DNA from 2 places in the Alteromonas pelagimontana genome. Region 2 is predicted to be linked to the other one. Evidence: predicted binding sites of a transcription regulator. Region 2 holds the regulator's gene; the other holds the start of a gene.
What was found. The regulator ArgR, encoded in region 2, controls arginine synthesis, uptake and breakdown. The targets are predictions, from matches to a motif close to ANTGAATANNTATTCANT.

Region 1: the regulator ArgR is predicted to act here: its motif matches at 2,178-2,195, upstream of CA267_RS07140 (aspartate aminotransferase family protein).

The regions. Positions count from the first base shown of each region.
Region 1 covers NZ_CP052766.1:1,578,090-1,581,494, reverse strand. Annotated here, with positions in the region: gene astA (arginine N-succinyltransferase) at 1-769, opposite strand, end outside; gene CA267_RS07140 (aspartate aminotransferase family protein) at 801-2,009, opposite strand; gene CA267_RS07135 (anthranilate synthase component II) at 2,511-3,113, opposite strand; gene trpS (tryptophan--tRNA ligase) at 3,136-3,405, opposite strand, start outside.
Region 2 covers NZ_CP052766.1:2,890,476-2,893,880, forward strand. Annotated here, with positions in the region: gene CA267_RS12695 (TonB-dependent receptor) at 1-646, shown strand, start outside; gene CA267_RS12700 (type 1 glutamine amidotransferase domain-containing protein) at 790-1,476, shown strand; gene argR (transcriptional regulator ArgR) at 1,687-2,151, opposite strand; gene mdh (malate dehydrogenase) at 2,371-3,309, shown strand; gene ppc (phosphoenolpyruvate carboxylase) at 3,391-3,405, opposite strand, start outside.

The DNA of each region.
Region 1 (3,405 bases), 1.3 Mb from region 2:
CGCCATCAAAAATATCTACATAGCCTCTGCAACTGAAACCCTCTTCCTGTAACAATTGCAGCGCAGGGCGGGTTTTGGTGTGTACCTGACCAATAACCTTCTGCGCCTCTTTACTCAGTAGATTTACGTAAATAGGGTATTTAGGCATCAGTTCGGCAATAAATACTTTATTGCCAATACCCGTTAAATAATCTGCGGTGGGGAAATCCATGTAGAAAAAGTGCTCTTCCAGCCATTCCCAAAAAGGTGAACGTCCATCATCATCACTCACGCCTCGCATTTCTGCGATAACAGTTTCTGAAAACCGTTCACGGTGTTCCATCATAAACAAAAAACGCACCTTCGAAAGAAAGCGACCATTGATGCCGCCTCTCGCCTGCTCACGCAGGAACAACGTGCAAATTTCTGTTACACCGGTGTAGTCATTACAGAACGTTAAGATTTCCGCAGTGTTATGAATGTTAAGTTCTCTGGAAGCGTGCACCACTTTGCCTAAGTGATAATGATAAAATGCATCGTCCAAACCGACAGCAGCTTCAATACCTGTTGTACCGACAACTTCACCTGTCAAAGTATCTTCCATAACGAACAGGTATGACTCGCTACCAGGCGACATAGCATTTTTGGCGAATGACGCTTCAGCTCGGTCTATCTTTTTTTTCAACAGCGTTTCGTTGACTGGCAAAGACGTAAAGCCTATGCCAGATTCAACCGCAATATCATGCAACGCTTGATAGTCCTTCGCTGTGATAGGGCGAATAATCTTCATGTTCGCTTACTCCACAAACTGCAAAAGTGAGTTACTTGGCGTTAACAACGGCAGCAACAGCACGCTCAAAACGCGCCAACCCTTCTCTAATATCTTGCTCTGGAATGATTAAAGAAGGTGCGAAACGCACCACATTCACGCCAGCGACAAGGCACATTAGTTTTTCGTTAGTCGCGGCATTAAGAAAATCACGCGACCGGCCTGCATATTCTTCGTTTAACGCACATCCTAAAAGCAAACCTTTACCGCGGACTTCAGTAAATACATTATATTTACTGTTGATCTCATCCAGCAATTCGCGGAACAGCTTTTCTTTATCAGTGACACCTCTTAGTACGGCAGCATCATTAACTACATCAAAAGCACGTTCTGCTACTGCACAAGCCAACGGATTGCCGCCATAGGTGCTACCGTGAGTCCCAGGTTTCAGGTGAGAAGCAATGTCAGCTGTGGTCAGCATAGCACCAATGGGGAAACCGCCACCTAATGCTTTAGCCGTCGTCAGGATGTCAGGCGTGACGTCCAAACCCATATAGGCGTAAAGATGGCCTGTTCGACCTACACCGGATTGTACTTCGTCAAAAATCAGTAACGCATTATGCTTGTCACAAAGCTCGCGCACGCCTTTTACAAACGCAGGATCAGGAGAAATAATTCCACCTTCTCCTTGTAATGGTTCCATCATAACGGCGCAGGTTTTATCTGAAATTAAAGCTTCAAAGGCAGCTAAATCGTTGTAGTCGCAGTGATCGATCGCCCCTGGCTTTGGTCCAAAACCATCAGAATAAGCCGCCTGCCCGCCAACGGTAACGGTGAAAAAGGTGCGGCCGTGGAAACCTTTGTTGAAAGCGATGATCTGGCTTTTTTCTTCACCATATTTTTCCAGCGCAACACGGCGTGCTAATTTCAGCGCGGCTTCATTGGCTTCTGCACCGGAGTTCGCAAAGTAAACACGCTCGGCGAAGGTAGCCTCGGTCATTTTTTTTGCCAGACGTAAAGCCGGTTCATTGGTATACACGTTGCTTAAATGCCAGAGCTTATTACCCTGATCTTGCAGTGCCTCAACCAGCGCCGGATGGCAGTGACCTAATACGTTTACTGCAATACCGCCAGCAAAATCGACATATTCTGCGCCGTCCTGGTCCCAAACACGAGAACCAACTCCACGAACCGGCACCATACTGGCCGGGTTATAATTCGGAACCATGACCTCATCAAACGTTGCGCGAGTGACATTCATCTGCATTTACCTCTGTTTGGTGCACCCTGGGCGAAAATATAAAATGATTTCCAGATGCAAAAAGTGAAAGATTTGGCCTGCTAGTATGCCATTTTTGCGATGCGTTGTCTTGCCGTGATTAGGCTGAATCCCTTGTTTTTAAAGGGGTTTGATATATTTTGCAGGAAAAGTGAATAACTATTTAGTTAGAACGATAAAAATGTTGATTAAGCGTGAGGCTATATAATAAATGAGTGTAGCAGGTGAACAGGGTGGCGCGGGATATTCATGTGCATGCATGAATATCCACAAAATTTACTTTGTTTGGTTAGCCAATGAGGATTAGCATAAAATCCGTGTTCTCACACAAATCCGCTGCAATTTTGTCGGCATTCACCTGTTGCAGCGCAATTAAAGAATTTGCCGATGAACGAATTTTGTTAAAGCCTGGTGAAGATCCCGCAGACGATCACCCTGTGACTCTATCAACGCTTGGCGTTGAACCTGTTCAAAGAGTGTAATTTATACCCGTGCTGCATTGTAGCTATCAGACAAAAGCAGGAAGTTCTCCAGCAGTCCATGACCGTGTTCGGTTAACAGGGATTCAGGATGAAACTGTACGCCCCATAAAGGAAAGTCGCAGTGGCTGATCGCCATAATCTCCTGATACCCATGTTGGTGCTCACACCAGGCATCTACCTTAAAACATGAGGGAAGGGTGGTGGGCTCAACAACCAGAGAGTGATAGCGAGTGGCGTTGAAGGGTGTTGGCAACGCCTTAAACAGCTGTTGCTGGCGGTGTACTATCTGTGAAACTTTTCCATGTCGGATTTCTTTAGCACCAATCACTTTACCGCCAAAAGCCTGTCCAATTGCCTGATGGCCCAAGCACACACCTAGTAGCGGAACCGTCCCGGCAAAATGTTTAATCGCCGCTAAGCTAATTCCTGCATCAGTTGGCGTGCAAGGACCCGGAGAAATCACCAGTTGTGCTGGGGCCAGATGCTCAATATCCGATAACGAAATCTGATTATTTCGTACAACCTCTACTTGCGCACCCAGCTCAACAAAATAGCGCGCCAGGTTATGTGTAAAGGAATCAAAATTATCAATCAGTAACAACACAAGCTGGCTCAGCTAAATAAAGTTAAGGTTTAGGCAGAAATCCTAAAGCATTATACACCTGCTTTAATGTGGTAGCTGCTCGCGCAGAAGCTTTTTCAGCCCCTTCTTTCATTACGCTGTCCAGATAAGCGCGGTCTTCACGCAGAACCTTAAAACGCGTTTGGATAGGTTCAAGCAGGGCAACAACTGCGTCAGCGACATCACCTTTTAGATGACCATACATTTTATCTTCGTACTCAGGAACCAGCGCAGTAATGGGCTTACCTGTGGCAAGCGAAAGCAACGTCAGTAA
Region 2 (3,405 bases):
TAACTATGGTAACACGGCTTTAATTGACCCAGTTAATCCAGCGGTAGCAACGTCAGATTACTCTATCGGGCATCGGTTTAACCTGACTCTCAACTACGCGCACGAGTTCATTAATGGCTATGCCACTCGCTTTAGTCTGTTTGCTACTGCCAACGAAGGTAAACCTTATTCGTTTGTGTATGATACAGAGTCCGAGGCTTTCCCTTGGGATGATCAATATGGACGCCAGTTACTGTATGTACCGCTTGAAAACGATCCTAATGTTGTATTTGCAGATGAAGCAACAGAAGCCGCGTTCAATGATTGGGTTAACTCTGAAGGGATAACTCGTGGTGAGATTACTCAGCGTAACGCAGAAACTGCAGATTGGTGGTTCAAAACTGATGTAAGAATATCTCAAGAGTTACCTGGTTTCATGGAAGGCCACAGCGCAAGCGCCTTTTTCGTTATCGAAAACCTCACAAACTTGCTGAATGACGATTGGGGAGATTTCCGCCAAGGTTCGTTTGTAGGTAACCAAGTGGTTCGGGTTGATCAGAACGATGCGGGCCAGTATGTTTATAGCAGTTTTTCTAATCCTGAGCAAAGCGTTCAACGTGGTCCCTCACTTTGGGAAATACGCATTGGTGTGAACTATAAGTTCTAATTTACGCTCTCAAAACCGCCGACTTTGCTCGGCGGTTTGTTTATGTCTGAAAAACTACCTCTCGACACCCATCTCATACCGCTCCGGTAAACTTAACCCGCCTTACAAGAGTATTAAACACTTTAACCTCATGGGAGATGACAATGAGCAAGCGAGTGTTAATGGTAATGACTTCACACGACGTATTAGGTGAAACAGGCAAGCAAACAGGAATGTGGTTAGAAGAATTCGCTTCGCCATATTATGCGTTTTTGGATGCTGGTTACGCGCTTACGCTGGCATCACCAATGGGCGGTCAGGTGCCAATCGATCCAAACAGCATTGCGGATGACGCCATGACTGATGCGACAAAGCGCTATGTGGAGGATGATCTGGCGCGTTCGGCTCTGGCCTCAACCATGGCGTTGGAAGATGTTCAGGCGGATGAATTTGATGCTGTATTTTATCCCGGCGGGCATGGCCCACTGTGGGATCTGTCCGATAATCAGAAATCTATCGAACTGATCGAAAAGATGCTGTCGGCTAATAAGCCGGTTGCTGCTGTTTGCCATGCTCCCATTGTGCTCAAAGAAGTAAAGGGCAAAGATGGCAAACCGTATATTAAAGATAAAGAAGTCACAGGATTTTCTAATAGTGAAGAAAAGGCGATGTCGCTTAATGATGTAGTGCCCTATCTGGTAGAAGATGCGCTAAAGGAAAAAGGAGCGAAATTTATGTCTACAAAAGATTTCGAACCTAAAGTTTGTGAAAGCGGTTTGTTGATCACCGGGCAAAATCCTGCTTCATCCAAACCCGCTGCCGATGCGCTTATTGCCAAATTAGGGCATTAAGCTGGAGCGCTTAAAGAAAATAAGCGCGAGAGAGTATCTGCGCGTAAATCGATAGTAGAGGCTGCAAGTGCAGCCCGAAGGCATCGTCATAAACCTGTCTTGTTCGTTGTTGCACAGATTTGTTTAGCTGGCTTTTTGTCTAGAAAGACTTCATACCGCGCTGCGATCAAAACAGGTTTATTTAATTCAGGTAGCGAAGAGCAACAGGCCCTAGACATTTTCAAAAAGATTTTCCACGCGCTGGCGAATTTCCTCAATTTTAGTGACATCGGCGGGGGCAATGAAAATAGTGTCGTCGCCAGCGATTGTGCCTAATACGCCATCTTTCTGGCTCAGCGAATCCAGCAGTCGCGCGATGAGTTGCGCTGCTCCCGGGCTGGTTCTGATGATTACCATCACGTTGTTATGTACAATGTCTAAAACGAGTTGTTTTAATGGACTTTTCGCCGTGGGCATGCCAAGTTCCGGGGGCAAGCAGTACACCATATCGCCACGGGCGTTACGGGTTCTTACTGCGCCAAACTTACTGAGCATGCGGGAGATTTTTGACTGGCTTATATTATCAAAACCTTCAGATTTCAGGGCGTCGACAATCTCTCCCTGAGATCCGTAGCTCTCAGCTTTAAGAATGTCTTTGAAGGCTTTAACTAGCTGTTCTTGTTTTGGATTGGCCATAAAATCCTGTCGTGATTGGTGTTGTTCGTGGAAAGAGCTATTATTGTGCCGTAGAGGTGTGCTTTACGCAATTTAAATGCATAATCATTCATGATTGTGAATATTGAAAGCTTAATTATCTAAATCTTTGCATAGATTCCCTGGTGATTGAGTTTTTCCTCATGTTGCATTACTGTGACGTTCCGTTTTTAGACGTGAAAATTCCATAGGAGAAATGGTATGAAAGTAGCCGTGTTAGGTGCTGCCGGTGGTATTGGTCAGGCGTTGTCTTTGTTGTTGAAAACTCAGTTGCCAGCAGGTTCTGAATTAGCGTTGTATGATGTTGCGCCAGTAGTTCCTGGTGTAGCTGTTGATCTTAGCCATATCCCCACAGCGGTGAAAGTAACCGGTCACGGTAAAGACAATTTAGCAGACGCATTAAAAGGCTGTGACGTTGTTCTTATTCCCGCAGGCGTTCCGCGTAAGCCAGGTATGGATCGCTCAGACTTGTTCAACATAAACGCGGGGATTGTTAAAGGTCTGATTGAAAGCGTTGCTGATAACTGTCCGAAAGCTTGTATAGGTGTAATTACAAACCCAGTAAACACCACTGTTGCCATTGCTGCAGAAACTCTGAAAGCTAAAGGTGTATACGATAAAAACAAACTATTTGGTGTGACCACTCTTGATGTCATTCGCGCTGAAACGTTCATTGCTGAACTGAAAGATCTCGACCCGAGCGCTATTCATGTTCCGGTAATTGGCGGACACTCAGGTACTACCATTTTGCCTCTGTTGTCGCAGGTTGAAGGCGTAAGCTTTTCCGACGACGAAGTCTCCAGCTTGACTACGCGTATTCAAAACGCAGGTACCGAAGTGGTAGAAGCAAAAGCGGGCGGCGGTTCTGCAACCTTATCCATGGGTCAGGCGGCAGCGCGTTTCTGCCTGTCTTTGGTGGCAGCAATGCAGGGCGAGAATGTAGTTGAGTATACGTACGTTCAGACTGACGACAGCGATGATGCGGCGTTTTTCTCTCACCCGGTGCGTTTAGGTCCTAACGGGGTTGAAGAAATTTTACCTTACGGCGATTTAAGCGACTTCGAACAGAAAGCGAAGGATGACATGCTGGAAGGTTTACGTGGCGACATCAAACTTGGTGTTGATTTCGTAAAAGGCTAATGTTAGCAAGATAAAAAAACGCCGGCTGATGCCGGCGCTTTTATTGGTTATACCAAACGGTATAACTTAATGTCACTCTACTTAACCTGTATTACG